Regions from separate parts of the Paenibacillus sp. FSL F4-0236 genome, predicted to be linked through region 2. Evidence: riboswitches for the same ligand, from Rfam matches in the RefSeq annotation. Region 2 holds a riboswitch; the other holds the start of a gene.
What was found. Region 2 has a riboswitch for S-adenosylmethionine ahead of NSQ29_RS00715 (methionine ABC transporter ATP-binding protein). Riboswitches for the same ligand answer to the same signal wherever they lie in the genome.
Positions count from the first base shown of each region.

Region 1: linked by a shared signal. The riboswitch ahead of metA (homoserine O-acetyltransferase MetA) and the one ahead of NSQ29_RS00715 (methionine ABC transporter ATP-binding protein) in region 2 are both predicted to bind S-adenosylmethionine.

Region 1 is NZ_JBBOBK010000001.1:4,211,003-4,227,441, reverse strand. It holds gene NSQ29_RS19070 (cob(I)yrinic acid a,c-diamide adenosyltransferase) at 1-313, shown strand, start outside; gene NSQ29_RS19065 (RluA family pseudouridine synthase) at 315-1,304, shown strand; gene NSQ29_RS19060 (arsenate reductase family protein) at 1,485-1,850, shown strand; gene NSQ29_RS19055 (hypothetical protein) at 2,066-2,401, opposite strand; partial or broken gene NSQ29_RS19050 (chemotaxis protein CheW) at 2,592-3,073, shown strand; gene NSQ29_RS19045 (response regulator) at 3,201-6,464, shown strand; gene NSQ29_RS19040 (response regulator transcription factor) at 6,461-7,159, shown strand; gene NSQ29_RS19035 (methyl-accepting chemotaxis protein) at 7,277-8,989, shown strand; gene NSQ29_RS19030 (putative bifunctional diguanylate cyclase/phosphodiesterase) at 9,000-10,133, shown strand; gene NSQ29_RS19025 (5'-3' exonuclease) at 10,251-11,177, shown strand; gene NSQ29_RS19020 (ROK family protein) at 11,442-12,323, shown strand; gene NSQ29_RS19015 (HRDC domain-containing protein) at 12,535-13,551, shown strand; gene corA (magnesium/cobalt transporter CorA) at 13,634-14,569, opposite strand; SAM riboswitch class I at 14,968-15,098, shown strand; gene metA (homoserine O-acetyltransferase MetA) at 15,212-16,132, shown strand; gene NSQ29_RS19000 (PLP-dependent transferase) at 16,169-16,439, shown strand, end outside.
Region 2 is NZ_JBBOBK010000001.1:148,369-164,807, reverse strand. It holds gene NSQ29_RS00730 (NifU family protein) at 1-157, shown strand, start outside; gene NSQ29_RS00725 (MetQ/NlpA family ABC transporter substrate-binding protein) at 313-1,170, opposite strand; gene NSQ29_RS00720 (methionine ABC transporter permease) at 1,229-1,888, opposite strand; gene NSQ29_RS00715 (methionine ABC transporter ATP-binding protein) at 1,888-2,904, opposite strand; SAM riboswitch class I at 3,005-3,144, opposite strand; gene NSQ29_RS00710 (Cthe_2314 family HEPN domain-containing protein) at 3,245-3,979, opposite strand; gene NSQ29_RS00705 (COX15/CtaA family protein) at 4,089-5,066, opposite strand; gene NSQ29_RS00700 (thioredoxin family protein) at 5,156-5,500, opposite strand; gene NSQ29_RS00695 (putative polysaccharide biosynthesis protein) at 5,579-7,207, opposite strand; gene NSQ29_RS00690 (DUF456 domain-containing protein) at 7,235-7,720, opposite strand; gene NSQ29_RS00685 (Cof-type HAD-IIB family hydrolase) at 7,757-8,512, opposite strand; gene NSQ29_RS00680 (peptidoglycan D,D-transpeptidase FtsI family protein) at 8,590-10,695, opposite strand; gene NSQ29_RS00675 (peptidoglycan D,D-transpeptidase FtsI family protein) at 10,722-12,797, opposite strand; gene NSQ29_RS00670 (transglutaminase domain-containing protein) at 13,064-14,209, opposite strand; gene NSQ29_RS00665 (hypothetical protein) at 14,271-14,708, opposite strand; gene NSQ29_RS00660 (MFS transporter) at 14,979-16,166, shown strand; gene NSQ29_RS00655 (DNA primase) at 16,298-16,439, shown strand, end outside.

The DNA of each region.
Region 1 (16,439 bases), 4.1 Mb from region 2:
GGTAACAAGTGAGATGGCTAAACGGTTGGAGGGCTGGATTGATGAGCTTCAAGCAGAGAATCCACCACTAGAAAAATTCATCCTCCCTGGGGGCAGTCCGTTGGCTTCGGTTCTACATGTGTGCCGTACGGTTTGCCGCCGGGCGGAACGCCGGGCAGTTACACTTGGACGAAATGCAGACATTAACCCGGAAGCGGTTATTTATTTGAACCGGTTATCCGATTATTTCTTTGCACTGGCTAGGACGGCTAATACACGGGCAGGGATTACTGATGTAGAATACATTCGCAGTAAAAAGGTGTTCCGAGACTAATATGACTAGCTATTATTCACCAATTACTTACATTATACCGCCAGAAGAGGATGACTGGTTGCTGAAGACGATCCTGCATAAACGGATGGATGTCTCACGTAAATTGTTGTCACGCCTTAAGCAAACAGAACAAGGGATTACATTAAATGGAGAGCGTGTTTATATCAGCATACATGTTAAGGCAGGCGATATTGTACAGATTCGCATGGAAACAGAGACTTCGGATGATATTTTACCGCAGCCGATTCCCTTTGAAATTCTATTTGAAGATGAGCATCTGCTCGTAGTAAACAAGGCAGCAGGGATCATCGTGCATCCCACACACGGACATTACACTGATACGCTGGCTAACGGAGTAGTTCATTATTGGGCGCAAAAAAATGAACGTTTCCGCTTTCGACCCGTCCATCGTCTGGACCAGGAAACCTCCGGTGTGTTAGTCATCGCCAAGAATCCGTATAGCCATCAGCATATTTCTGAGCAGATGATTGCGGGTACAGTGGACAAACGTTATTCTGCATTTGTTCATGGGGCTCCTGTGGAGCCTTTCGGCGATATAGACGGACCTATTGACCGTGATCCTGAGGAGCCGCATCGACGTATCGTGACACCGGATGGTTATCCTTCTCTGACTCGGTATGAGGTTAAAACCGTATACGCACAAGGTTCAAAAGTTGAACTGAAGCTGGAGAGTGGTCGTACTCATCAGATTCGGGTCCACATGACCTCTATCGGCTGTCCTTTGATTGGTGACAGCATGTATCGTCATGAGCTGTATAATCTACCGGAATTGACTTTAACTCAAAGTGAACAGTTGGAGTCCGTTGCAGCACTAGATGCCTCCATACCACGTCAAGCACTGCACGCGGTGCGTCTGACGTTCAAGCATCCGGTGCTGCTGCAGGAAATGATCTTTGAAGCTCCTTTGCCGCCTGATATGGCGGCCTTGGAGAATGTATTGGAGCAAGGCCCGAAAGCGAATTTGAGGTAAAAATTATCTTAGTGATGTTAGCGAGAGGGCGAATTGGTTCTGGAGAAACGGAGTGTTCGCCTTTATCCTCGGATTTCATCCGCAACAAGCGGACTAAATCAAGAAATCTGAGGATAACAGCGATCGGAAGAATAATTTGCCAGCGTAGCGCACTCATCACTACCATTAAAGGAGAACAACATGAGCAAACTAAAAGTATATCAATATCCAAAATGCAGCACCTGCCGCAGTGCAGTAAAATGGCTACAAGCTCAAGGTCATGAGCTTGAGCTTCAAAACATCGCAGAACAGCCGCCTACCGTTGAGGAGCTGCGTGAATTGCTGGCCAATAGCGGACTTGAACTGAAAAAGTTTTTTAATACAAGTGGTGAAGTCTATAAAGCATTGGGTCTTAAGGACAAAATGGCACAGCTTAGTGAGCAGGAAAAGCTTGAGCTGCTCGCAAGCCATGGCATGCTAAATAAACGTCCGATTGTCACCGATGGCGTTAAAGTTACGGTAGGCTTTAAAGAAGAGCAATACGGCGAATTCTGGAGCAATGCCTGATTTCAGAGTCTAATCCAATCGATGATTGCAGCGATGTTGGGTGGTTAACCCAATAGCAGATAGAAGAATAAATCCTATCATGCTGACTCATCCTTTTTTCTCTTGCTCTGTTTTATCCAGGATAGGATAAAACAGAGCAAGGGGAAATAATAATTCAAAATAGTACCAACGGTAAAAATAGATATTGTTCAGCACATTATTAAATATCAGGCATATCAGTATACCTGCTGTTGGTAAAGAGATGAAATTGCCATGCGCTGATCCGTGCTGAACCAAAATTTTTCCTTCCTGCATCTTTTTTCAAGCCTAGCCTCGTTTGTACTTGGTTTTTCCTCTAATTTGAATAAGTCCCATTCCTGAAGTACCGATTGTTTGTAGAAATCTGCCAACTTCCGCTGGATCTGTTCGTTATGCATTTTAGTTTCAGTTTCTGCCCCCATCACTAATTCTTCGATCCGAGGCCCATGTAATTTCGATTCCGTGCTTGGCTCAGATATGCTTCGACTAGGAGTTTTTAACGCATCCATGATCAGAATCTTGTTGGTTTCCACAGGGTATACAATTTAATTATCGTTGTTTTTTCGCGTACGCAGGCTCCTTAAATTTAACAATTCCTATTTTAAGTATCCCTGCATGTAAAGTGAGTATGTATTTTATATTAATTTAACTAACACAAATCAAATATCGTTTGAACATGTTACATAACATTTTAGATATATAGTTAATTAAAAACGATGTTGAATGAATGGGGGGAAAATGACAGTCAGCCAATTATTACCCTTGAAAGATACTGCTGAGGTGGAAATAGTTGAGTTTCTGCTCGGTAATAATCTGTATGGGACTTATGTACAAAATGTAAGGGAGGTCATTAACGTACTTCCGATCACTCCGGTTCCATTGACACATCCATGCATGCAAGGATTGATAAAGTTTCGAGAAGAAGTAATGACAGTTATTGACTTGGCTAAATGTCTAGGATACTCGTCTGGAAGAGAGAAACGACAGGTGCCGGACAAATACATCATTGCAGAAATAAGGCCAAAAAGTTTGCTTTTCATGTTCAAGCGGCATCAAGAATTCATCGGTTCAATCAAGCAAAGATTGAAACAACAAACGAGAATGTCCAAGGAATGCGCGGAAATAGTCTGGGTGTTGTCCAAATGAAAGATCAGCTGCTTATTCTTTTGGATCTTGAGGGAATAATTGGGAGGTTGTCTGGATAACTCGCAATCGGAATATGTGGCATTTTGTCGAACGATGTATATTGTTCGACTTTTTTTGCATATAATTATAATTATTTGAAATTTATCAGAATCGAGCCAATTATGTATTATATAAGGTGGTAAAACGATGAATCGGGATCTATTACTCAGCTTTTGTCTATTAACCATTTTCACTTTTCTTTTTGAATATTTTTTGATGAGAGTGAATGTGAATCTGAGAAGTGTAACAGGATACACTTGGAAGGTAGGGATTTATCAAGGGCTAGTAGGTGTTATTTTAGGCTATGTCTTTCAAATTCATTATCATAATTTTTTTATAGCTGACTTGAGTACCATCCCTATCCTTATTTCGGCATATATTGGCGGTCCCTTTGCTTCAGCACTCACGGCTGTGCTGATCATTCTTTACCGTTTTATGGACAAGCCCTCAATGATGACAATGATACTGGGCGTAATAGAGTTTTCCATTATTTATACTGTGAGCAATCTATCGGTGACTCATATTCGAAAGAAACAGTGGATAGTCTCAGTCACCGCTACAAATTTTTTGTTGATATTGTTTAATAATTTTATCGACAGCTCACATCCATTACTCGCTAGTCTGGAATTTTTCGCAGTCTATGAGGTATCCGGATTGTTTATCGCTGCAAAGCTATTTTATATGTACGATGCACAGAAGCTAAAGCAACGATTCGATGAGATGCAAAATGATTTATTCGAGATTCTTCACCTTCAGCCCGGATTAATTTATAAATTGACCAAAAAGGATGAGAAATTCAAATTCAAGATTGCGGGAGGTGCATTATTTGCTGAATTGGGAGTCTCTTACAACGAACTCGCAGGGTTAACCCTTGACCAGGTTGAAATCATTCCAGAAGAACAAAAGCTTTACATGCAAAATCAGATAGAAAGGGCCTGGGCGGGGGAACAGTTATCCTTTGAAATGCCATATAGGGAGCATGCTCTTCTCATCACGCTTAAGCCTTTATTCTATGATCATATTGTCGGCTCTGTCATTGGCTCTGTAACAGATATATCCGGGCGTAAACTATCGGAGAAGCAGCTTAAGGAAAGCGAGGAACTATACCGGTCCCTAGTGGAAAGCTCACAAGATTTCATTATCTGGTTTGATGTGCAGGGGCGTATTACATCTGTTAACAGGAAGGTAGCCGAGACGCTTCGCGTGACGCCCGAAAGTTTGGTCGGAACATGGATAACAGATAAGCTTCCAGCAGGGAGACATGTTGAGGCCTGGCTGTATTACTTCAATCGGGTGATCTCCAGTAGAACCATGGAGAGCTTTGAATACAGCTTCAGCTCAGCCAGGAGAGAACACGAGTATGATGTAACTTTTTCACCATACTACAATATCAACCAGGAGGTCATTGGGGTTGTTAGTACTGCTCATGATATTACTCATCTCAAGAAAAGCATGGCAGCTGACGAAGCCAATAAGGCCAAAAGTGAGTTTCTTGCCCGGATGAGTCATGAAATACGCACGCCTCTTAGCGGCATTATTGGACTCACGGAGCTTTTGACCAGGCAGGAGATGACTCTGGTACAAAAGGATTATTTGGACAAAATCCTTTCCTCCTCTCATACCTTACTTGGCATTATTAATGATGTTCTTGATTTTTCGAAGATTGAGGCGGGGAAAATAGAACTGCAAAAAGTTGATTTTAACCTTCATCATTTAATGCAGGAATTATCGGATATTCTTGCTGTGCTTGTAGGTCAGAAGAAACTGAAATTTATTATTGAGACTTCTGCGGATATTCCGGAAATTGTTTATGGTGATCCATTGCGAATTGAGCAAATTCTCATCAATATGATTAACAATGCCATTAAGTTTACTGATAGCGGGTATGTATATGTCAAAGCTGAGCTCGTAGGATATGAAGAAGATATTATTCGTGTGGAATTTTCTGTAGAGGATACGGGGATCGGACTTACGAATGATCAAATTAATCATCTGTTTGAACCCTTCATGCAGGTCAGACATCATTCCAGACAGAAAGGTGAAGGGACGGGGCTAGGACTTCCGATCTGCAAATACTTTGTGGAGATGATGGAAGGAGATATTGAAATCAGCAGTCAGCCTGGGCGGGGCAGCAAATTCTCGTTTGAGATTCCCTTAGAGTACAGACTGTTGAATGATCTTCCTCAGGGAGAGATGATTGAATTTTCGCAAACAAAGGTACTTGTCATCGAAAGCAATAGGGCAGTTAGAAATGGGTTATGCTCTATGCTGGAATCGATGAACTTTCTTGTCCTCGCTTGTGGAAATTTGGATAGTGCAATTACCCACATGCCTGTGGAAGTGATTATAGCGGATTTAAGCATGGAGGACCAGGAAGGACTGAATGATTGGCTCCGGCTCAAGGAGATATTCGTTATGCAGCCGGTCCGTATCGTCGTTATTTCAATAACAACCGTTCGGGATGAAATTATGAAATTGCCGGAGGAACTGCAGCCAGACGCCATTATTTTGATGCCGGTTAGCCGCAACGGCCTGTACCAGACCATGCTTTCACTTTTTCGAAATGAACCGTATTCGCCTTCGGGGATTTCAGATGCTGAGGTTTTTGCCATACCCCAATGCCAGTGGAACATTATACTGGCTGAAGATAATGAAATTAATCAGCTTGTGGTCACCGAGATTCTGAAATCCTATGGCTTTAACGTTACAGTAGCCAATGATGGTAAGGAGGTGTTTCGTTTGCTGGATCAAGGCCGGTGGGATTTGCTCATATTGGACATCCATATGCCTGAGTTTGATGGTGTGGAGGTAACGAAAAAGCTGCGGCAGGACCGCCGGTTTAATGATTTACTAATCATTGCCTTAACCGCAAATACTGTAAAGGAAGAGCATGAAGAGTATTGTCGTATTGGGATGAATGGAGTGTTAACGAAGCCGTTTCAGATTGGTGATCTAATTTTTTTATTGAATAGACAACAAGATTTACACGACTATGAAAAGTCACTTGGAGACGAAGAGTGTTTAGCAAAGGGGTGGAGGCGACTCAGGGGAATTGATTTTCAGGTTATTCTGCAAAGAGTTGGCGGAAAAGAACATATCATGCGTCATATGTTTATCATGTTCTTGAACGAATACAGACATTTTGCTGAACAACTGCGCGACGCCTTGGCCCGACAGGATTTCTTATACACTCTAAGAATGCTCCATACCCTAAAGGGCGTGGCTGGCAACATAAGTGCTGACCGTCTGCTGGCAGCTGCGGAGAATCTTGAAACGGCTCTGGAACAAGGTGCAGATGTTCAGATTGAAATGTATCATTTGGAACGGGAGCTGAAATGGATCATTTTTACTTTGCATTATTTTTTGGACGGGAACACAGTTGTACATTATTTTGAGAGGATTTCAATATGAAGGTTATTCTAATTGAAGATGACAGTATTATCGGCGATATGATAAAGATGTACCTTACGGAGGAAGGTAACATCGTTGACAGAGTGGATACCGGATCCAGAGGGCTTACCCTGGTTGAAAATTCACAGCCGGATATTGTAATTATTGATTTAATGTTGCCGGATCTAAATGGTATGGAAGTCTGCAGGGAGCTGCGCAAAGATTCCTTGGTGCCGATTGTTATCATCTCTATGAATACGGATGTTCTTTGCCGTGTAGAAGCGTTGAATGCCGGAGCTGATGACTATTTGTGCAAACCCTTCAGCATGAAGGAGCTATTGGCGAGGATGAACGCCATTGTACGCAGAACAAGACAAGGTTCCCGCAGGCAAGAAGATCGCGGCAGTATCGGCGAATACAGAACGAAAAATGAAGGGATTATTATTGAACATGAGTTCCGCACAATCAAAGTTCAGGGAAGAAGGGTGGAGACAACCTTTACCGAATTTGAAATTATGAAACTCCTATATAATCATCCGGAGCGGGTGTTCTCTCGTGAGGAGCTGATTATTTATTTGCGTGGAATTCATACTTTAGTGAATGAGCGTTCCATTGATGTACATGTTATGAAGCTCAGAAACAAAATTGAAGCAGATCCGAAAAATCCGAGGTATATAAAAACCGTGTGGGGAATAGGTTATAAGTTTTCTCCATAGAAATTTGAAGATTATGAAGAAAAAACATAGATTATACATACTTATGTTGTAATTGTTTTAACACCCTTCTTTTATCATAAATAGGAGATGTTATATGGTGAAAAAGGGGGCATTAGAATGCGTAATCTAAAAGTAGCAACAAAACTGTTTCTGTTGATAGGAGTGTTTATTATTGCCTTTGGAGGCCAAAGTGCAATTGGATATTCTGCGTTGACACAAATGAATAATAATTCTCACGATATGTATTATGACCGAATGATGCCTGAAGCTGATTTTCTGATATACCGTAGCAACAACCGGGAGCTGGAGTCCACTATGTTCCAGATGATGCAGGAAACATCGGCGCAGGAGGGAGAAGACTTGCTGAATAGATTTGGAGATTTGAAGGAAGAAAACATTCAACTTCTGAACAGACTGCTCACATCGGGAATTGATGCGGAGGAGAAAAAAATCGTGAGAGAGATCCAGGCACAATTCTCTTCCTATATAGAAGGAATGCAGGCTGTACTTGATATAGGAGCTCTCAACCGCAATGAGGAAGCTTACGATTACTATAAAAAAAATGTTGTAGAAGCCAGAGATACAATTACCTCTTTAGGCGTGAAGCTAAAAGACGATCTCATTGCTGGTGCGGACGCAATCAATGAATCGACCAACAAGCAAGCCAAACAAGGTACTATGTTAACGATTATCATATTTGTAATTGCTATCATTGTGAGTAACGTAATCGGAATCGTGATTATTCGCATGATTGTAAAGCCGATTCAACTCGTTCAGAAGCAGATGAGAGAGATGGAGCAAGGGGATTTCAGTGGCGAGGTTCATTACCGTTCCAAGGATGAACTCGGACAGTTAGCTCAATCTCTCAATGCCATGCTGCAGGTGTTAAGAGATTTGTTCGGCCGGATTGCCGAGACCTCACAGCAGGTTGCGGCATTCTCGGTTGAACTTACAGCAAATGCAGAGCAGACAAGCACGGCCAGCGAGAATATTGCAGAAAACGTCGAGGAGGTTGCTGGAGGCTCGGACCACCAGGTTCAGGTAGTTGAGGAAACAGTCAAAACACTGAGACAGATGAGAGACAGCGTTCAGCATATGGAACAGAACGCACAGACGATGTCCGAGTCAGCTGAACAGGCCTCGAACAAATCTATGGAAGGAAATGAAGCAATTGTTACCGCTGTAAACCAAATGAGTTCAATTCATGAGGCGATCGAGGATTTAAGCCGCATTATCCATGGATTGGAACAGCAGTCCGAAGAGATTGGTCAGATTGTTGACGCCATCACAGACATTGCAGCACAAACCAATCTGCTTGCCCTGAATGCGGCCATTGAAGCGGCAAGGGCTGGTGATCAGGGCAGAGGGTTTGCCGTCGTTGCGCATGAGGTCCGCAAGCTGGCAGAACAATCAACAGGCGCAGCCCAAAAAATATCCGCTCTAATCAGCAACATCCAGTCGGAGACGGGCAAAGCTGTACAGTCCATGGAACGGACGGCCAATGAGGTCTCAAGCGGTATAGAAACGGTTAATTCGGCAGGCCAGTCATTTGCTCAAATAGAGGAGTCTGTGGGCAAGGCGGCTGATCAGATTCAGGCAATCTCTTTTGAAATTCGGGATCTGGCTTTGGGGTCGGATCAGGTGTTTCATTCGGTTGAACAAATAAATGTGGCTGCTCAAACATCTGCCGCCAGCACACAGAATATTGCGGCTGCAACCGAAGAACAACTCGCATCTATGGAGGAAATCTCGGTAGCTTGTACCTCATTGTCCTACATGGCTGAGGAATTGCACGACAAAATAAACGAATTCAAGATTTATAAGAATTAAGGTGAATAAAATGCAAGTTTCGATACTGGAAATGGTTATTTCACTTGGAATTTTAATAAGTATTTATTTAGGTGCATTTATATATAGGGTATTCTTACATACAAAGCGAAATATTCGAATAACACCCAGAGAAACGGGTTATGGCATATTCGGAATATTTCAGTTATTCGGGTACTTTGCAGAACTGGCTGGATTTCCAGACAGACGAATGAACGCTGAACGATGGCAGGAATGGCTTGAGGGTGGAAGATGCAGGGTTGAAAAATGCGCGGTGAGTCTGGCAGGTCAAGACTACTATAGGACCTCTGATCCTTTGGTTCAAGTAGCGGAAGAACGTCTGCCGCTGCTTGAGAAGGATCTTCGCAAAGCATTGGCCAATGAAGAATTCCTACTCGTCTATCAGCCCCAGATTAATGTGCGGACGCGGAAAATAGTTGGAACTGAGGTTCTGTTGCGCTGGGATCATCCCGAATTCGGAAGGATCTCTCCTGAAATTTTTATTCCTATGCTGGAGGAGTCAGGCATGATCTCTCAGGTTGGTGAATGGGTACTCCGCTCAGCCTGTGAGCAGATTAAAAAGTGGGAAAATCATTTAACTTCAGCGATCCGCATTTCAGTAAATCTGTCTGTGAAGCAATTGCTGGAAGATAACATTCTGGGTATTCTTTCCGGAATTATACAGGAAACCGGCATAGATCCCCGAAGGCTGGAGCTAGAAATTACAGAAAGTGTATTTCTTGCGCATACGGAGACCATGATTTCAAGATTACGACAAATCAGAGACACAGGTGTAAGCATCGCAATAGATGATTTTGGTACAGGACAGACCTCAATCAGCTACTTTAAGTACTTCCCTATTCAGACACTCAAGATTGACCGGTTGTTCATTCGTGAAATTGTAAGCGACAAGTATGATCAGGCGATCGTCTCTTTTTTGATACTATTGGCGCATAGTCTGAAGATGAAGGTCATTGCTGAAGGTGTTGAGCATATGAGAGAGTTTGAGATTCTTTCAGGCTATCAATGCGATGAGGTTCAGGGGTACTTGTTCAGCAGACCTTTAACAGCAAGGGATTTTGAAGATCTTATGGCGTCGGAAGGAATCTTTACAATAATGCGGGGGGGTAGCGGTAAACTCTTGTAATGCAAATGTATTCCAGGGATTGGATAATGGAGAAACTTCATACGCTCTTATAAGATTGCAGGTTTTCTGATAGAATACTCCTAGAAGCTAAATGCATTCACAAGGAGAGGTTTATACATGAGAGCAGAAACAACGGGCCGTGTAATGCTTGTAGATGGAATGGCTCTGCTGTTCCGGGCCTTTTATGCGACCTCTTATGGAGGATATATTCGCAAGACAAAAGCTGGATTGCCGACGAATGCGGTGTATGGTTTTTTGCAGTATTTTTTCGATGCGGTAAGCACATTTGAGCCTTCTCACGTCGTATGCTGCTGGGATATGGGCAAAGGAACGTTCCGCACCGAGAAATACGATGGATACAAATCGAATCGGATTGAAGCCCCGTTAGAGCTGATTCCACAGTTCGATCTAGTAAAAGATGTAGTAGCTGAGCTTGGGGTGCCGAATATTGGACTTGCAGGCTATGAAGCGGATGATTGCATTGGTACGCTGGCTTCTTGTTACAGTGAAAACTCTGAGGTATATATTTTGACGGGTGACCATGATATGCTTCAGCTCATTGATGAGAATGTTAAGGTCGTCATTATGAAAAAGGGACGCTCTAACTATAAAGTGTATGACCTTGCAGAATTGCTGGAGGAAAAGGGGCTAACCCCTAGACAAGTGATTGACCTGAAAGGCTTTATGGGCGATACCAGTGATAATTATCCCGGCGTAAAAGGGATTGGTGAGAAGACTGCGCTGAAACTGCTGACCGAATACGGAACAGTTGAAGGTGTAATTGAGAATCTGCATCTGCTCCCTAAAGGTGTGCGTACCAAAATCGAAGCAGATCTGGATATGCTGCATTTATCGCGAGAGCTAGCGGAAATCCGTTGCGATGTACCAGTGGTCTGCGAGCTGACGGAAGCCTTGTGGCAACTACAGCGGGAAACAGCTGCGCGCAAATTTCAGGAGCTAGAGTTCGGCAGCTTGATGCATTTGATTGCTGAGGTGCAGGACGAACGAGGAATTGTACAGATTGAGTTAGGCGATTTGGGTTAAAGAAGACATCCTTCATGCAAAGATGCATGGAGGGTGTTTTGTTAAACTATAAGAACGTATAAGTTTCACACTAAACATTATCCTTATCTTTCTCTCTTAAACGCCTTTTGCGTCCTTATAAGGAAGCAAAAGGCGTTTATACTTGTTGTGATAGCGCTTCATTCGACGTATAATTAGGGCTGGTGATTGCTTTTTTTTATGATATTATTCATTTGTGTATGGGTAGCGTTTCAACTTCTAACTAGAGAAAGGGAGATAATTGCTGTGAAGCTATTGGGAGCGATTGAAGCAGGCGGAACAAAGTTTGTATGTGGGATTGGTTATGAGGACGGTACCATTGTTGACCGAGTTAGCTTTCCGACAACAACACCGGAAGAAACGATGGGACTAGTAATAGACTATTTTAAAGAGAAAAATGTAGAAGCATTCGGAATCGGATCTTTTGGACCAATTGATCCCGTACTGGACAGCCCTACTTATGGTTACATAACAACGACACCAAAACCTCACTGGGGACAATATAATCTGGTAGGCACAATGGCTGAGCAATTTAACGTTCCGATCGGCTTTGACACGGATGTGAATGGTGCAGCGCTTGCGGAGAGTAAATGGGGAGCAGCTAAAGGTCTGGACAGCTGTCTTTATATTACGGTTGGGACAGGCATTGGAGCAGGAGCGGTTGTTGGCGGCCAGATGGTCCATGGATTGTCACATCCTGAGATGGGACATATTCTAGTTCGTAGACATCCAGAGGATACGTTTGAGGGTTACTGTCCTTATCATGGCGATTGTCTTGAAGGATTAGCCGCAGGTCCGGGGATCGGCAAACGCTGGGGACAACCGGCAGGAGAGCTACCAGTGGACCATCCGGCATGGGAAATGGAAGCTCACTATCTTGCACATGCACTCATGAACTATGTGCTGATTCTGTCTCCTCAAAAAATCGTAATGGGCGGTGGTGTTATGAAGCAAAGCCACCTATTCCCGTTGATTCGCACTAAGCTGCAAGAGTTATTGAGCGGATATGTTCAACATCCATCGCTTAATGTCGACATCGATAATTATGTTGTCTCACCAGGTCTTGGAGACAATGCAGGGCTTGCTGGAGCGATTGGATTGGCTACATTAGCTCTAGCTAGAAACTAGTATAAAAAGACATTGACTGTTCGGTAATATATGGTATTCTAGGATCTAACAGTATAGCATTTAATGAGGGAGCACCTCTTTCGCGTTTATCGTGAGAGAGGTGCTTTTTTGCGTTCGGGGTCTGATTGAGAAAGGATTTGTTCGCTCCGAAGGAGGCTCTTCCCGGAAGGTTATTGTGCTTGCTGTAATGTTGAGAAAGGTAGGGATGAATATGCAAATTGTGTTTATGAACCGTTTATCCAGAATATCTGGAGTGGATCAAGAGGTGTACGCCCAGTTGTGGATTGGAGAGGAAGAGGGGATCTGGAGTTTGGGCTGGCGTGATTTTTCAGGTGGGGAGAATTACATTGAGAATTTGTGGTATGAAGGTGGTTCATGGAATGAGATGCTCTGTGTATACAGGCATGAGCTAGCAGTGAAGATGGGAGATGGCTATCGACCCTTAATCGATGGGATATTCCACGAGGAGGATAGTCTTACTGGACGTAATCAGGAGCAGCTGAAGCTTCAATATTACAGCGAACATTATGGGAATGAAGCCATTTATGAAGAGTTATGTGCTTGGCGCCGTGGTAAGGCTTCGAGTGAACGGAAGGCGCCCTATATTCTCGCCAGTAATCGTCTGTTGCGCTTGTTAAGTACATTTCTACCGCATACGCCAGAGGAACTGATGCAAATTCCGGGTGTGGGAGAAGGCAAGATAGCGCAGTTTGGGGCTGATTGGCTGGCTATAACTACTGCGGTGGCAAGGGAACATTCCTTCCCTCTAAATTGGGTGCATGAAGTAATTGAAGAGGAGTCTTTCGTATCTTGGCTTTATAAACAGAAAGAAGTCAAATATAAGAAGCAGCTAGAACGACTGCGCTTGCGGAGGATTTTGCTACAGGGGATCGAGAATGGGTTGGGCTTGGAACAGCTTAAGGTGAATAGTGGAGTGAACCGGCGTGAACTGATTGAAGCGGTAGAGGAGCTAGAAAGAGAAGGTTATTCTGTCGAGAAGCTGATCCATGTAGAGCTTGGCAATATGCCGCAGAGTGAGCAGGATGCGATATGGAATGCCTATGTGGAGCTCGGGGATCTTTTCCTAAAACCGGTGTTACATAAGGTGTATGGTGACGATTTTTCCGCTGCTGAAGGATTGGATATTTATTATGAGCGTCTGCGATTGATACGCATCCGTTTCCGTCGAGAGCAGACGCATAAAGTGGGCATGGCGACCAGCTTTTAAATTTGCGCATACCAAAAAGACGAAGGCTTCCTTATACCTTACGGTTACAGGGCCTTCGTCTTGCTTATTCGTCCGGTTCGTTTCATAGCCATTCCTTCTTGCGGAAAACATAGAGCATCCCACAGCCTAAAGTCAACATGACGCCTATAACGCCATAATAGCCATATTTCGTATGAAGCTCGGGCATATGATCAAAGTTCATACCGTAGATTCCGGTAATTACGGTCAGGGGCATGAATATTGTTGTGATCGCAGTAAAGACTCTCATAATTTCATTCGCGCGGTTGGCGATACTGGATTGGTATGCCTCTCGTAAGTTGCCCATGAGATCGCGATACGTCTCAAAGGTTTCAGATATTTTAACCGCATTTTCATAAATGTCGCTAAAATATTTCTGCAGCTGATCATCAATCAGACGGAGGTCTTTTTTATTTAGGGTATTGATCACTTCTTTTTGTGGCCCCAGCATTTTCTTCAACCATAGAATTTCACTTCGCAGACCGATAATTTCACTGAGATGTGACTTCTTGGTATGCATGAGGATATCTTCTTCCAGCTTCTCAATCCGAGCTTCAATTCGGTCGCCGACGGAGAAATAGTTATCAACGACAAGGTCAATTAGCAAGTAAAGGAACATATCCGGTTCACTTACTTCTTGCTCCCAGAGCATAGGCTTCAGGATTCGTAGTTCATTGATCTTTTGTTTCGTGACAGTGATGATGTAATGTCTTCCAAGGAATACATTGAGTGCCCGTAGGAAAATTTCTTCATCGTCAAAGCGAATGCTATTTACAACAATAAAGTAGTGACTTTCGTATATTTCGATCTTTGGACGCTGATCCTCTTCGCTAAGGCAATCCTCAACAGCAAGATCATGTAGGTTGAACAAGGGCTGAAGCAGCTCCAAATCCTCAACATCGGCGTCAATCCAATAGAACCCTTCCGTTGGGGGTGTTAGTGTTTCATCAATTTCATCAATAGGTGTAAAAACCCCTGCATTTACCAGCCGGATTTTCATCTGATTTCACTCCTCCTATCCCCAGGTCTTCACTAGGGACTGCTAAATTAAGCACAGAGAAAAAAATCAGCTTGGCCGGCGGTACAATCAATACATAGGGCCAAATGAAGTTTCGAGGGCATGAAGAAGAACTGCTCCCGCCGCCGGCAAGCTGATGATTATCCTGTGTGGTTGCTCATTCTGTACACATATTTGCGAGCTCGGGTCGCCTTCCATCCTTCTTCTCACCTCTTCTTTTCGTTCAGGTATGAAATACTTGTCTAGTATAACAACGGAGTATGCCTCTTTCAAGCAAATTTATTGTGATTTTGAGGCTTCTTCAGCATTGTATGGACTTGACGAAAAGGAGGTTCATGATTTAAAGTGAATTTTAAAGTAATTTAATTGAATACAGCTAAATCTTATCAAGAGCAGGTGGAGGGACTAGCCCTATGAAACCCGGCAACCGGCGTGTAAACGCACGGTGCTAATTCTTGCGGAATTTCTGCAGACGTCTAATCGTCTTCAGGAACATTCTGGCAGATGAGAGAGGCGCATATGACTGTAGATATGACCTTTCTCGATTTCCGAGGAAGGTCTTTTTATGTTCAGCAAGCCGCAGTGCGGCAAAATAACTAAATTCAGCTAAGGAGTGGAAAGACAATGCCAATTAAAATTCCCGACAGTTTACCGGCGAAAGAAGTACTATCCGGAGAAAATATTTTTGTGATGGACGAAAGTCAGGCTTTCCATCAGGATATCCGTCCACTACGGATTGCTATTCTGAACCTCATGCCGACTAAAGAGACGACAGAGACTCAATTGCTGCGTTTAATTGGAAATTCGCCACTACAAGTTGATGTTACTTTATTGCATCCGCGTTCCCATATTTCCAAGAATACTTCTGCTGAACATTTGAAGAGCTTTTACAAAACCTTTGACGAGATCAGCCACCGCCGTTTGGATGGTTTAATCGTTACAGGTGCTCCTGTAGAACAAATGGAGTTCGAGGAAGTATCGTATTGGGAAGAACTGAAAGAGATTTTTGAATGGAGCAAGGACAATGTGACTTCAACCATGCATATTTGTTGGGCGGCACAGGCAGGCTTATATCATCATTTTGGTGTTCGTAAAGTGGCATTGCCTGAGAAATGTTTTGGCGTCTTCCCTCATACGATTAATCAAAATAACATTAAACTGTTGCGCGGCTTTGACGAGGTATTCCATGTACCACACTCTCGTCATACCGATGTCTCCCGTGAAGATATTGAGAATAACCCAGATCTGCAGATTCTGGCGGAATCCGAAGAAGCTGGTATGTATCTAGTGGCTACAAACGACGGTAAACAAATATTTGTGACCGGACATTCCGAATATGATCCTCTATCCTTGAAATGGGAATATGACCGTGATGTGTCTAGAGGGATGGAGATGGCTTTGCCGAAACATTACTTCCCTAAAGATGATCCAGAACGTACACCTCCAGCAGTGTGGCGTGCGCATGCCAATTTATTATTCTCTAACTGGCTCAATTACTATGTATATCAAGAAACGCCTTATGATATCGACCCGATTGTTTATTAATAATAGCGCTACAATATAAATTAGGAGGCATTAATCATGGATGACAAACTTAGGATTGAAAGTAGACTGGCTCAAATAGGTTCTCAAGAAGATCCTGCCACAGGAGCAATTAATTTTCCGATTTATAATGCAACGGCATTTCGTCATCCAAAACTCGGTCAAAGCACAGGGTTTGATTATAGCCGCACCAAGAGTCCGACCCGTTCAGTGCTTGAGAATGCAGCTGCGGAACTGGAATCTGGAGATGCAGGATTTGCTTGTAGCTCTGGGATGGCAGCGATACAAACGGTGCTTACCTTGTTCGCTC
Region 2 (16,439 bases):
CGTTGAACTGGTCGATGTAGAAGACGGCATCGTTAAGTTGAAACTTATGGGTGCCTGCGGCAGCTGCCCAAGCTCCACGATCACCTTGAAAGCCGGGATTGAACGCGCCCTTCTTGAAGAAGTAGAAGGCGTACAAGAAGTTATGCAAGTATTCTAATCCCATTCAATATCATTCCCGATCCTCCTCTTCAGGAGATCGGGATTTTCTTATTATAGAGGATTTACACTTCCCCTACAACATACAGCATAAAACCCGCTTGCCGTTAGGCAGCGGGTTTTATGCTGTATTAGAGATTAAGTTAGCTTTCTGTCTTAAAATGCTGGAATGATCGAGCCTTTGTACTGCTCTTCAATAAAAGCTTTAGCTTCTGGAGAATTCAGTGCAGCGACAAGCTTTTTGATTGCATCAGAATCTTTATTGTCAGGACGAGCTACCAGGATGTTAGCGTAAGGGGAATCCGTACCCTCAATGAACAAAGCATCTTTAGTAGGAACTAGGTTAGCTTCCAAAGCATAGTTAGTGTTAATCAAGGCAAGATCTACTTCATCCAATTGACGACCTAACATTGCTGCATCTAGCTCGATGATTTTAAGGTTTTTCTTATTTTCAGTGATATCTGCTTGGGTAGATGTGATGTTGGTATCATCTTTCAAAGAAATCAGTCCATTTTTGGCAAGCAAGATCAGTGCACGACCACCGTTTGTAGCATCATTCGGGATGGCAACTTTCGCACCATCAGCCAGCTCGTCGATGGATTTGATTTTTTTGGAATAAGCACCAAAAGGTTCAACGTGAACGGCTGTAACAGAAACTAGATCCGAACCGTTCTTTTGATTCTGGTCATCCAGGTAAGGTTGATGTTGGAAGAAGTTAGCATCCAGATTCTTCTCTGAAAGCTGAACGTTTGGTTGAACATAGTCAGTGAATTCTTTGATTTCTAATTTAATTCCTTGCGCTTCAAGCAATGGAGCAATAGCTTTTAGGATCTCAGCGTGTGGAACAGGTGAAGCACCAACCACCAATTTTACAGGTTCTGCAGATGACTCAGTTGCAGCACCATCTTTTGGTGCATTAGTAGCAGCCGAGTTAGAAGCATTATTGTTATTGCCGCAAGCAGCCAGCACCACAACCAGTGTCAGACTAAAAAAAGTAAGTAGTAATTTTTTCATTTTAAATCCCCCTCTTATCCTTGGTATTTGTATGAATAAGGCTATATATGGACGTACCTTATTTCCGTGTGAAATGTCGTACTAGTCGATCACCGGCCATTTGTAGCAGTTGCACCAGTATGACCATTAAGACTACAGAGATAATCATAACTTCCTTCTCATATCGGTAATATCCGTAACGAATCGCTAGATCCCCTAGCCCGCCGCCGCCTACCATCCCGGACATTGCCGTATAGGAGACCAGTGTAACCAGTGTGATCGTAACCCCAGCGAGCAGACCTGGACGAGCCTCTGGCAAAAGAACACGCATAACGATCTGATTCGTGGATGCTCCCATCCCTTGCGCCGCTTCGATTACTCCACGATCCACTTCTCTTAATGCCGTTTCCACCAAGCGAGCAAAGAATGGAGCTGCACCAATGACGAGCGGTGGAATCGTACCAAGTACTCCAATGGAGGTTCCAACGATGGTTTTGCTAAAAGGAATTAAAGCCACCATCAAAATGATAAACGGTACGGAACGTAGGATGTTTACGACGAACGATAAGACCGAGTAAATTACTCTGATTACTATACTATTCGATCTTCCCCATAAATACAATACAATTCCGAGTGGTAAACCAAGAATAATTGTGAACAATCCTGAGAATATTAACATTTGCAAGGTAGCAACTGTAGCATCCATCATTTCTTGCCAGTTTAAGTCTGCGAAATTCATTACGAAATCACCTCCACTTCAAGGCCTTGAGCGGTTAGTTCGGCTATCGTCACAGCGATCGCTTCAGCTGGACCTTCGAACCGAACAATCATTTGTCCATAAGGTACGTCTTTTATCGTTGAGATGGTACCATGCAGAATGGCGAAGCTAACACCTGTCTCACGTACTACATTGGAAAGTGCAGAGCCGTAGGTCTTCTCTCCGAAAAAAGTAATTTTGACGGCCTGAGAGTTGTCCCCAGCAGCAGCGTCAAGCGCCGTACGAAGGGGTCCCTCATTCTGTGATTCACTGCGAATGAAATCGCGAGTGACCTCATGCTGCGGCTTCAGGAATACCTCCGTGACTTTACCTTGCTCAACGATACCACCACCATGAATGACCGCAACACGGTCGCAAATGCTCTGAATCACGTGCATTTCGTGAGTGATCAGCACAATAGTCAGATGGAACCGTTTATTAATATCGAGCAATAGCTTAAGAATAGAGTCTGTCGTTTGTGGATCAAGCGCAGAGGTTGCCTCGTCACACAGCAGCACATCAGGGTCGCTGGCAAGTGCCCGAGCGATGCCGACTCGTTGCTTTTGTCCTCCTGATAATTGAGACGGATACTTATCCTGGTGTTCTTCAAGCCCAACTAGAGCAAGCAGTTCTTTCACTTTTGCATCAATATCTGCTCTCGAGGTACCTGTGAGTCGTAGAGGAAAAGCAATATTATCATATACAGTCGCAGAAGATAGCAGATTGAAATGTTGAAAAATCATTCCTATCTTGCGCCGCTGCTCCTGCAGCTGGCCTTGGGTAAGCTTGGTTAGTTCAATGCCATCTACCCATACTTCCCCTTCTGTCGGACGCTCCAACAGATTAATGCAACGGATCAATGTACTTTTCCCCGCTCCAGAATGGCCAATAACTCCGAATATTTCACCTTTTTCGATAGACAAATTCAATCCGGAAATTGCTGTAGCCGCATGGCTGCCTTTTCCATATACCTTTGTTATTCCTTTTAGATTAATCAACGCTCGTCGCCCCCTTTATAATTCACTTATTCCATACAAAAAAACCTCCGACGATCGATGCAGATCGCAAGAGGCTCTGTGTGTTTATTTAGACAATGCCTTCTCATCTGCCAACGACCACAAACCTTGCGTCATTGTAGGAATTAGCACCATGACATTTGTACATAACGCTAATCGCGCTGTATACAAATCGGTTGCCGGGCTTCATCGGGCCTATCCCTCCGCCACTCTCGATAAGATATAGAGTATGAAATTTTATGTTTGAATTCGTACAGACTTTAATGCAAGCATAAGTATAGTAAGTTTCTTGTTTTTTGTCAAAAGGAAATATCTTGAACGCTTAGGATTGTACACGCTTTGCCTTGCTTATTTCCTTACGTAGCTGTTCATTGCTGTAGCTGAATGCCGCGATTAATGTTTTACAGTTCATTTCAAGGGACTGCTTTAAATCCTCAAGATGGCTATCTAAATCCTCAAGCTGAATTTTGTCATGCAAGCCTTGATGTCGCTGCCATAAATCATCCTGCATTTCGGAATTCATATAATGAATTTCAGCATTTCTGCGCTTGCGTAGATTCTCCAGTGGATCACGATAAGAGTTCTTGATCTGTTCCAGTTGATCTGCTAGCGCAGGATGCACATTCAATAACTGAAGTTGACGCAGTACTGTAAAATAAGAAAAGTGCGTTTTTAATTTGGAGGTTTTGAGGTCATAAAAATGATTCAGTACCGTTCCAAGCTTGTCCAGAAGAGAGAACACACGAATAAATCCATCTTTATAAAAATAAACATACCGCGCATAATCGCCTTGTTCCACTGGTGACATATCGTCCATATAACCAGCGATTACCGATTTCCGGTAAAAAGCAGCTGCGAACCAGCTTTGCTCCAATTCATCCAATGAGGAGATCAGTCCACGTGTCCAAATCTCCAGCTTGCGGTATTCATGGTCATTATCCTCATGAGCGTTCATTTCCTTGCGCAGTAAGGCTGCAAATGTGGCCATGTTCTCCATCGCGTCAGCCAATACACCGCTGTTCTTTCGAGGCGGCTCTCCAAGTATAACCCGCAGCATATCCCAGTCCTCCTAAAGTTTTGTCCAGCACCACGATATACCGATTTCCACTTTATTATTCCGCAGGTAAAGCGACTCTATCCACGGTGGGAACTTTCTACCAAGGGTGTTACAACGGTGTCATTGGATTCGTCGGATTTTTTTCAACAACGACATTTCTCGCACGATTCAGCTGCCAGACTCTTACACTCATATAACATAAGACACCAAACAAACTAGCGATCAACAAAATATGAGCCAAAGCGGCAAATATGTACAATCTTTCATTATCTAGTGTGTAAACAACAGCAGCTCCACTAAATACCTGCATCAAGCACAGCAGAACAGCTGCTACGCCAAGAGCTCTTAGCTCTGGGTAATCCTTATGTTTCCAAAAAGCTAAATGTCCAAGCACCGCAGTAAGAATGAATAAGATCAAAGCCGCAATCCGGTGCGTAAAAACAATACCTACTCCCCCGGAAAGCTCGGGAACCCATTCACCGTTACAGAGCGGCCAGCCAGAACATCCACCGCGCGAATCCGTATGACTAACAAAGGCTCCAATATAAACAACAACATAGGAATATAAGGCCGTGAAGCAGGTTAAATTGCGGAAAGCCTTACTGACGGGTTTCTTCTGAAGCTCCATCTTAGGATCGTACTCACCTGCTTCATGTCGCCTTTTAGTTCCTAGAGCCAGCATTAGAGAACTTGAAAAAGCGATCAAAGAAAAGCCCATATGTAGTGCCATTACAGCAGCAGATTGGGATTTAATCACTGCAAGCGCTCCCATACCACCTTGAACAATTACAAACAGCAACGTCATGAATGCATATACTAACAAGTCCCGTCGATTTCGAGCATAACGCCAAAAGGCAATCATCGAGGCAAGTGACAATAACCCTGCCAATCCGCTAAACAAGCGATGGGTGTATTCAATCATCGAACCTACAGTATAGGCCGGAATCAATTTCCCATGACAGAGCGGCCATTCATTTCCACATTCCAATCCCGATCCAGTCTTCGTTACAACCGCTCCCCCTAGTACAGCGAGGAACATGATAAGGCAAGTAAGATAACTAAGCCATTTCAACTGATTTGTCGACAAAAATATCACCCGCAGTTTTTAGTAATGAAGAAGCATCTTAAAAAACCACCGCTTTTGCTCGAACAGGCGAAAGCGGTGGTTTTCCGGAATTACTGTTGAAGGCTTTGATGCACTTGAACCGCTTTATCAAGGAAATTCTCAATTTCCTCGCGGGATTTACGTAATTTATTAACGAATCTAACCAATTCACGCCCATCGGAATACGCGACAAAGCTTGGAATACCCATAATATTTTGTTCCTGACTAACGTCACCCACAGCATCAACGTCAACCTCAACCAGCGTTAGACGATCTGCATAGGCTTGCTCTACCTCAGGAATAAAAGGATCGATAAATTTACAATCCGAGCACCAGTCCGCCTTGAAGATGGCTACAGTTAATCGAGGAGATTGAATGGCTACCTGAAATTCAGCAGGAGAACTAATTTTGTCCATAGCTTGTTCAGTCCTTTCTTCCATATCTGTCAAATTTCTATTCATTAAGTGAAGCAAAATGTCATGCAGAAGTCAAACTTATTCTCTCATACGAACACGCGCAGGCTGCAATTTCATCAGCGGATGGAGCAATTTTTGCAATGCACGCGGATAACTGGAGATTTCCTGTTTAGTAAGCACACCCAGTACAATTAGCATGACCAGATAAATAACAACAACAGCGGCCCCTACAACAAGACAAGTGATCAGAAATGCCAGACGTGCAGGCATTAGATCTGTTAACAGAATTCCAGCTTGGTTAAGTCCAAAACCAATACCACCGGACACCAGAACCGCAATTGCGAAGCCGCCCCACCGTTTACCCATAATTTCGAAAGGTACAATGGATTTCAGCATCCGTAAGTTAAGAATAGTAATAACTACGAAACAAAGTGCTGTTGCGCCGATAATCCCGTAGATCCCAAATATCTTACTTAGTAAGAAGCTTGCGACTAATTTAACAATAATACCCACTAGCACATAATACATTGAAATGCGTGATTTGCCCATACCGAGCAAGATGGAGTTCGTTGTCATCATGGTGATCTGAAAGATCGTTCCAATCGTAAGCATCGCCACAATTCCGCTTCCGTCCAAGCTGCTGAACAATAACCCGTTTACAGAATAAGCTGCTGCCACAAGTGCCAACACAATTGGCATCCCTGTCAGGATAGAAATCCGCAAAGCAAGTGTAATTTGCTTCTTCAAGTGTCCCTCATCACGACGGGCATAGGCAGCTGAAATGATCGGAATCAGCGAGGTACCTAGCGCAATGGCTAGTACCGGCGGAATTCCGGCCACACTTTGAGCACGCGTGGTTAGTATACCCAAAGCTGCTGTTGCACTCTCTCTACCCATCTGATCAATAAGCAGTGGAACAGCCAAAGAAGTATCAATCACATTCACTACGGGAATCGTAAGTGAAGAGAGCACGATCGGAATTGATAGTGTGAAAATATCTTTGTAAATTCCCCAAATCGGCAATTTTTGAGTGGTATTGTAATTTAATCCTTGCTGTTTATCCTCTCGGCGCAGCTTGATTGCAAAATAAATCATGACACCAAATGCTGCAATACTACCAATTACGCTACCGAAGGATGCTCCCGCAGCTATAGTTGTATTGTTATACCCCTGCTGTAATAGAATATAAGCTAGTAAAACAGCGACTAGTACGCGAGCGAACTGCTCTACAATCTGTGAAATACCACCAGCCATCATGTTGTTGCGCCCTTGAAAATATCCACGCATCATGGCAATTGCCGGAAAAAGTAAAAGCGCAGGTGCAATAGCCCTAACTGCCATCGCTGATTCAGGTACATCAGCAATATGTGTCGCATAGAACGGAGCGCCTATGTACAGCAAGGCCGTCATGATTACCCCTGCTGCTACTGAAAACAGCAATGCTGCATGATACACTTGTCTCGCCTCTTCAGGACGATTCAGAGCGTACCGCTCGGAGACCATTTTACTGAGCGTACTTGGAATACCTGCTGTAGCCACGGTGAGCAGCATTAAATAGATATTGTTCGATACCCCAAATGATGCTCTCCCCACATCATCAAAAATATGATCCAGCGGCACCCGCTGAACAAGCCCGAGTACCCTTGCCACCAAAGCTGCAGCAGCAAGGATAAGCGTGCCTTTTACGAAAGACTCTTTCTTGGACAAACCATTTCCCCTTCTTCACTGTTAAAATTAAAACCGGACGACCCATATAAAAAAGAGGACGACCATAATAATTTGTAGCACAATTTTGACAACAGTACTACTAAACAACCCAAGTATTGATCCTACACTTACTTTGGCAGCTTTAGCTGGTGAAGAACCTACGATCAATTCTCCTATAAAGGCACCCAGAAACGGACCAATAATAAGTCCAAAGGCTGGGATTACAAAAGGACCAATGATTAGCCCAATCGTACTCCCGATAATCGATGAACGTGAGCCGCCAAATTTCTTAACGCCCCACGCCCCTACAACGTAATCAGCAATAAATAAAACTACAACGATCAGCGTTTGAATGATCCAGAACCAGACACCAAAAGGCTCGAAAGAAAAGAACCAGCCATATACGAAAAAGGCAAGATAAATCGCAAGAGCACCCGGCAGTATAGGGTACACAGCCCCCGCTAGCCCTACGGCAAATAAAGCAATAATAAGAATCCAACCCAGGATCGTCAACACTTAACCTCCTAATAGCAAATATGCTCTATGGATTCACTTCGCAATAGCTTCATTAAAAATATATTTTCGAATGACTTCTGCAATTCCATCATTATTATTAGAAGCCACCACAACGTCAGCCTCTTCTTTAACCGTCTCCTGAGCGTTGCCCATGGCAACCCCAAGCCCTGACTGCTGAATCGCTGCAAGGTCATTGAGGCTGTCACCAACCGCTATAACTTGGGACATGTCTAGTCCTAGCAGCTTACAGACTTCCATGATTCCGGCTGCTTTATTCACTCCTAGAGGGTTAATCTCCAGGTTATGTGGAGAGGAGTTCGTAATCTCCAATCCACCCATATCTTGAAGACGAAGCAGCAGTTTATGACGAAGCTCATCATCTTCGGTGTGATAACCGAATTTAAGCCATTCTCTGCCCGTTACATCCCCATCCCAGTTATCCTGTTTGTGGACTTTTTCCGTAGAATAGGCCCAGAACCAGATGTCATCTTCTTTAGCAAGTTCATACATTTGTTGTACCAGCATAGGATCCATCAATGATCGCCGATAAATTTCATGTGGTGCTCGCCATATCTCACTACCGTTCACAGTAATCATAGGTGTTTCTAGTCCAAGCTGCTCAGCATATGGAAATGCACTTGTAAAAGCTCGGCCTGTCGACAGACAGACATGAACGCCTGCGTCGACCGCCTTTTGAAGCCATTTCACCGTTGTAGGTGTAATAATCTGTTCATCATTCAGTAGGGTTCCATCCATATCCAAAGCAAGCAGGCGGTATTTGGCAGTCATTGCCACCCCTCCATTCTTTTATGCTCTCAATAGAGCAGCTGTTTATTTTTTAATCATTATTCACCTTAGAGTCAAAGTTACTGAGTACCTGTAGTCGTTCCTTCATTCGCAGGATCATTTGTATTATTACCTGACTGTAGACTCTTCTTCGGAACGCCATCAAGTCCATATTCCCAATCATAAGCATCAAAAATTTTACGTGCGACCGGCGCGGCACTCTGGGAACCAAAGCCTCCTTCTGGAATAACTACGGCTACTGCCAGCTTAGGGTTATTTCGTGGGGCATAAGCAATAAATACACCGTTATCACGAATTTGACCCTTTGCCACTTGTTGAGATGTTCCCGTCTTACGAGCAAAATCATAAGGGAAATCAGAAAAAGCACTAACTTCACTTCGCATACCCTGTTGAATTTCTTTCCAGTAGGATTTATCGAAGGCTGTTACTTCATCTATTACCTCACGACCGAACTCCTTGACTACTTTTCCGTCAGCATCTGTAATCTTGCTAACTAGCTGAGGTTTGATCCGCTGTCCTTCATTAGCAAGTGTAGCTACGTATTGGGCAAGCTGCAACACCGTATAACTACCTTGTTGGCCGAAAGAAGCATATACAAGTGCCGCTTGGGCGCTACCCGCAGCCTCTATATTGGTATAGTTAATCTGTCCTAAGAATTCATTTGGCAGACCACTTCCCGTGGATACACCAAGTCCAAACTCTTTCATATACTTATCCCAGACATCTACGCCTTTGCTTTTGTATTTGTCATACAATCGTTTACCGATCATGTCCACCATGAACGCATTCGACGATTTCTCAATCGCTCTTGCAGGGTCCATAGAACCGTACACATGTCCTCCGGAGTTTCTTACCTTAGTTTCATGACCTGTTTTACCAAAAGTCGCGAAACCTCTATCCGGATAGTAGGTTGAGGTTGTAAAGAGACCTTCATTCAGACCCACGAGTACGCTCAAAGGTTTAATTGTTGAACCTAGTAGCAGTACAGACCTAAGTCCATTACCTGACGTCCCTGAAGAAATCGGATTAATGGTACCGTTCTGGTAGTTATCCATGATACTGTTCCAGACATCTGTGGATAAGGATCCCGATGTCCAAATATTCGTATCGTAGTCCGGCATACTTGCCATACTGACGATATTCCCCGTATCGACTTCCATCGCTACAGCGTAACCAGTTAAAGCATTAGGATGCGTTTTACCCTGTACAGTATTGGAATGCAACCACTTAATCTGATCCATAATCGCCTGCTCTGTCTTCATCTGAATGTTCTTATTAATAGTTGTCCAGACGTCATTGCCTTTGACAGGAGGGACTACACGTTCGACTTTCTCTGCCATGTTCTGTGGATTGACGGAGATTTCCTGATAGCCGTTTTGTCCCCGAAGCTCTCTCTGATACTGCAGCTCCAGGCCGTCAAATCCGACAAATTCGTCGTCCTTGTACGTTAGTCCTGGCTCCGGATTGTTCTTCATAGCATTTAAGATATTCTTATAAATATTAAGGCTGTTTGCTGATTTAAAAGGCTTGATATAACCTATCGTCTGTACGGCAACCGTATCTTTATCGTAATGACGAATGCTTTCCTCGACAATTTCAAGGCCTGGGTATTCTCCCTTATGTTCCATGAAATAGGCCACTTCCTGAGTAGTCAGGTCCGCCTTAATTCGCCGTGCCATAAAGCCAAGTGATTTCCGGAAATATAAATCCAGTGCGTCAATAACATCTGCTTCTGTCATCTTCTCAGCTTTTGGATCACCATATTTATTGAAATCAGCTACCAGCTTGGCTGCCAATGCATCTGACTTGGCTTTAGCTTCTGGAGTTAGGGTAGTTTTACCGGTAATTTTATCTGTTTGCTTAGCGGTATACTCCTTATTGAGCGTAATATACAGCGATTGAACCGGTGTAGAGTACGCTAACTTCTCACCTTCAGCAGCATAAATTACACCTCTCATGGAAGCTAGCGGTACATTTTTGGTATCTCTGCTTGTCTCCACTTCAGTTAAAGTGGGTCCTTCCACGAATTGCAACACAGCCAGGCGTATAATAATTACGCAAAATATAACAAACGTGCTAAAGAAAAACACGTTGAGTCGCAGGCCTATGGAACTTTTACTGTTGGTCTCATCTGGAGGTGAGGCCTGCTTACGGAAAAAACTCACAGTTTATTTCTCTCCTTTTTCTCTAATTATTCTTGAACGGGGCCTGACGCAGGAGTGACATTCTTTTTCGGCACACCATCGAGCCCGTACTCCCAATCATAGGCATCAAAAATTTTACGAGCCACCGGCGCAGCGCTTTTGGAGCCAAAGCCCCCTTCTGGTATAACAACCGCTACGGCTAGCTTCGGATTTTCTCGCGGAGCAAAGGCAATAAATACCCCATTATCACGGTTTATATTTTTTCTGTCTGTTTTTTCAGAGGTACCTGTCTTACGTGCAAAATCATAAGGAAAATCATCAAAAGCACTAACTTCACTGCTCATCCCCTGTTTGATCTCTTTCCAGTAGGATTTGTCAAACGTTACCGTATTAAGCACTTCTCTTTGAAATTCCTTAACCGCCTTACCTTGCGCATCCGTGATCTTGCTAACGAGTTGAGGCTTAATACGCACTCCTTCATTTGCAAGAGTAGAAGCATACTGGGCAAGCTGCAATGTAGTATAACTGCCCTGTTGGCCAAAAGAAGCATAGATAAGTGCGGCCTGCGAGCTGCCTGCGGCCTTAAGATCAGTATAGTTAATCTGGCCCGCTGATTCACCTGGGAGACCACTTTTCGTAGATACACCCAGCCCGAACTCTTTCATATATCTGTCCCATACCTCAATGCCTTTATCCCCCGGATATTTCTTGTAAAGCTGCTTACCCACCATATCAATCATAAATACATTAGAGGAATTCATAATCGCCTTGGCCGGATCTAGTGAACCATATACGTGACCCGATGAATTTCTTACGGATGATTTATTATCCTTACCGAAATAAGTAATGCCCACATCTGAATAGGTTGTTGAGGTATTAAAGAAACCTTCCTTTAAACCAATTAACACACTTAATGGTTTGATCGTAGATCCCATAAATACAAGTGAACTAAAATCATGACCTGATCTACCAGATGAATTCGAAGTAATCGTACCGTTTAGATGATTATTCATTATTTTATTCCAAACAGGTGTTGGTAAGGAGTCTTTAGTCCATACATTTGAATCGTAATCCGGCATGCTTGCCATGGCGACAATATTTCCAGTCTCCACTTCCATTGCTACGGCGTATCCGGTTAAAGCATCTGGATGCGTCTCACCTTGAACAGCATTGGTATGCAGCCATTTAATCTGATCCAATATGGCCTGTTCTGTCTTCATCTGAATCTTCTTATTAATGGTCATCCAAATATTATTACCTTTTACAGGAGCAACGTTCTGTTCAACCTTCTCAGCCATATTCTGAGGAGTCACCGAAATGACCTGATAACCATTTTCTCCTCGTAGCTCTCGTTGATACTGCATTTCCAGACCATCAAACCCCACATATTCTTCTGCTTTATACATAAGTCCAGGGGGAGAATCTTTTTTCATTTCACTACGGACATTCTTATACATCGCTATATCTTCAGTCGATTTAAACGGCTTTCCAAAGCCGACTGTCTGCACCGCTACCGTATCTTTATCGTAGTGACGAACACTCTCCTCCACGATCGTTAGCCCCGGATAATTGTCTTTATGCTCCATGAAATAGGCTATTTCCTCTGGAATTAATCCAGTCTTGATCCGTCGCGGCACATAACCTAAATACTTTTTGAAATCTAAATCTAATGAATCCAAGATATCTTGCTGCGTCAGCTTCGGCGCATTCGGATCTCCATATTTAGCAAAATCAGCTGCAAGCCTTGCTGCAAGCATATCGGAGTTGTACTTCGCCTTCTCCGTAAGTGAGGTCTCACCCGTTACTTTATCTGTCGTTCTAGCTGTATAATCTTTAGTTAATGTAAGGTAAAGCGACTCCGTAGGTGTTGAATAGGCAATCTGCTCTCCTTCGGCAGCAAAAATAATCCCACGCATCGCTGCGAGCGGAACAATTTTCGTTTCCCGGCTCGTTTCTTCTTCACTCAACAGAGCTCCCTCAGTAAACTGTAAACCTGCAAGACGTACGATAATAATACAAAAAATAAAAAAAGTGCCAAAGAAAAAAATATTCAGTCTCAAGCCTACAGAATTTCTTGAAGATATCCCGTCCTTAGGCGGGAGCTGCTTACCAAACAAACTCACCAGCTTTCTCCCCTTCTACAAGCATAAACGCCTTGACCGTCCTTATAAGGAAGGTAAGTGTTTAAGCGAGAAATATAAGACATAAAGTATAGTGCTTATACTTTCTTATATTTTAAAAAAATGTCTGACAACCCTTTGCCTGAGACATTACTCTTATGATGAAGGTGAGTTCTTAGCTGCTTATTGTGAGCATGCCCTCGCATTTAAGTTAGAACTGACGTTACTTGAGTTTATTGTACCACACCCCAGGAGTTCAGCGCCCTCACTCAGAGGGCGTTCTCCCTAATATGCGTTTCATCAAAATCCTTCGGATTGAACCAATCTCCACTGCTAGCCCAAGTCGGATCCAGCGGAATCCAAGCTTGCCGATCACTTATATATACTTCATTCCAAGCATGTGCACCATAACCGCCACGCCCATCATAACCCTGACCTGTTACAACCCGTACCTGCAAGCCCTGTGAACGAGCCATCACAGCGTACAGTCGGGCATAGTCTATACACACCCCTTGCCGAGTGTCGAATGTATCCTGTGGTGTCTGTTCATGCCAGACCCTGTTTTGCAAATAATTGTCAGCTTTAGCATAATCGTAAGTCACGCGTGTACCTACCCAATCATAGAGAAGTCTCGCTTTTTTCTCTTCATCTTGCGCTTGTCCAACAATGTCTTCTGCTGCTCCTATAATATCCTGAGGAATTTCATGATCGATAACCTCATATTTTCTGCGAAGGATATCATTCATCTCTGCTGCAACGGTCTTTGTCAGAATAGGAAGTTTCTTCTGCACAGTCTCACCAACAATAGGTTCAAATACAGCAGCAGCGCTCTGACTATAGATTGGAGAGGACTCCACATAACGACTAAATCCACTCTCCGGATTTAATCCAACACAGATGAAAAGAGCGAGAACAATTACCAGACTACGCATTAAGCCGATAATTAATCCAACCATTGCTCCTCCCATACGGCTTACCTGCGTAATCTTTCTGTCTTTAAACTTCTTAGTACGCCGCAATTGTGGAAAAGGAAGCAACATGGATAACAGTCCTAAGAGCATACGAATTAACAGATAAGAAATCAGGAGTAACAATAGAAATCGAACTAGCGGTGATTCTGATAACACAGACACCGCCGTATAATAAATTTGCTGCCACTGTGTAAGCTTCGTATCAGGAAGACTAATACCCGATGCCCAAGTCTCTACATAGGGATTGAGGTAGGCCGCAGCTGGGATAGCTAATACCAAAGATGCTATAGTAAATAATCCTGTTCCCAGCAGCCCAAATAATCTTCCGGTAGCGCTTGAGAAACCTCTGCTCCAGCCTTGCAATAGAGAGAAGACTACAACCAGCAGGAGGGCGATGGAGATGATATTAGCATCACTCACACTAGTCATCCATCCGTTTATCATATCCGCTCTCTCCTTTCAGTCGCGTGCTTGCTCGCTTGTTATATTTTTGAGTCCAAGCCTGTTATTGATGTTTTCGGGCTTCCTCGATAAATGTTTTTGTCGTATCTGTAACACTCCACTTTCCAAGACTCACACCACGGAAAGTAACCTCTACTTTATCTTCACCCGCTGCGCCCTTCACTTCAATATTCGGCGTTGTAATCGTAAAGGTCCCGTCTCCATTTGAAGTGTACTTCGCATCCTGCGCTTCTTTAAGCATAACCTCTTGCGCTTCCTTCTTCAGCGTGCTTACCGTTCCATCTGCCACCTTATTCACAGCGTTACCAATTTGGTCCATTGTAACACCACTATAGATGAACAAACCTACAACGATCACGATGACAATCGCCCATTTCAGAACGGTTTTAACCAAATTAACAACCGCAAACAGCAGGACAAGCGCAATTACAATAACTAGCCAATTTTCCCTTATAAACTGTGACCATACCTCTGGATCCATCAATCTCACAACACCCCTATCGCCTAGTTTCGTCCCAAGGATTCTCTCTTCCCATAGACATAACGCCAATATTAATTATTATACATGAATACCCATCATAATTCATGGTTCCACCCTCCGTAAAAGGTATACCTACCAGCGGAATTAAAAAAGCGGTATAAGCCCTCTCTGTCCCACGTAAAGTACAAGTAGTGCTTAAGAATTGGTTCTTCATTATTACGCCGTCCTGCATTCACTTGTGCTGTAGGTGGCTCTCGGAGGTGTTTCCCTGTGAAAACTGCGCTGTGGCTATACTTATTTCTCTTTTTGGCGTTCTTCGATTTACATGCTCAGTATCCCGTCCTTACGCCCTTTGCCATCTCTCTTGGTGCGGGACCCACCTTTATTGGCTGGATGATGGGCATGTACTCGTTGACCCACCTTCCCGGCAATCTGCTTGCAGGCGTACTCGTCGATCGTAATGGCTCCCGCCGCTACATCGTCTTCAGCCTTGTCGCAGCGGGAGCTATCCTACTGCTGCAAGCTCATGTACAGCTTCCATGGCATCTGCTAATGCTAAGAGCAGCAAGTGGATTCGTGCTCGCTTTCCTCTCTCCAGCCTGTATGACGTTACTCGCTTCTTTGTCATCCGATGCCACAGAGCAGGGTAAATATATGTCCGGACATGGTATCGTTCATACGTTAGCTTCAGTTGTATCGCCTGCTGCGGGAGCTTTTATCGTAGCAAAAGCCGGCTACTCTGGCACCTTCACCACACTTGGATGGCTCCTTATCGCAACAGGAATCATGGCTTTTTTTAGTGTACCTGCGCCTTCGAGACATATATTAAAGCCGCTAAGCTCAGCGCCATCAGCATTAAAAGTTCCAGATAAACCTTCTATACCAACGAAAGATGATGAACTGGTATCCAAACGGTATTACCTTTTACCTTTTTTCGTTTCCTGTTCACAAGGCGTTCTCTTTTTCGAGCTCCCACTATCTCAAACAGGGAGCAACAGTATTCTTTCCACTGGTATACTACTGTCACTCCTCAGTTTAGGTGCTTTGGTAACGCTCAGCATGCTCTTCCTGAACCGTCTTTCTCCGGGGGGAAGAATAGCAGCGGCATTACTGGGAATGGCCATCAGCTTCTTTGCACTCGCTTCATTTCACAGGATTCCGACTGCTGCGATTCTTTTTATGCTCGGCGCAGCCAAAGGAGTGTTGTTTCCTGCAATGGCATCACTCTTTATTAGTCTCGGTGGCCCTGGGCGAATGGGTCGGACTTTCTCCATGCAGTCGATAGCCATGTCACTTGGTGCATTCGCTGGGCCCGTGGCTGCTGGACAGCTAAGGTCCTTCGTTTCTCCTTACTTCATAGCCTTTCTACTATTAATGGTAGCATTGCTTCTTCTTCCACCTAAAAACACTGGTAAACTATCGAACCTCACTTCCAAATGGAATGGGCGAGCCGCATGATTCTTTGCTTTTACGACATTTCCCGGGGAATGAAGACTTTCTTGCAGAAACAGTTGTTAAAAATGACGATCCTTCGGTAAACTATAATGAGCCTGAAGCTTGGACCCATTCCCGGAGGTGATTGTCAGCTAATGTCCATAACGATTATTGTCGAAGGTAAGAACGATCGCAGCAGATTACGGCGCGTGCTGGTACCGGAAGTAGAAATCCTATGTACCTTTGGTACATTAAATACACTAAAATTAGAATCCCTCCGGCAACAAGTAGGAGATG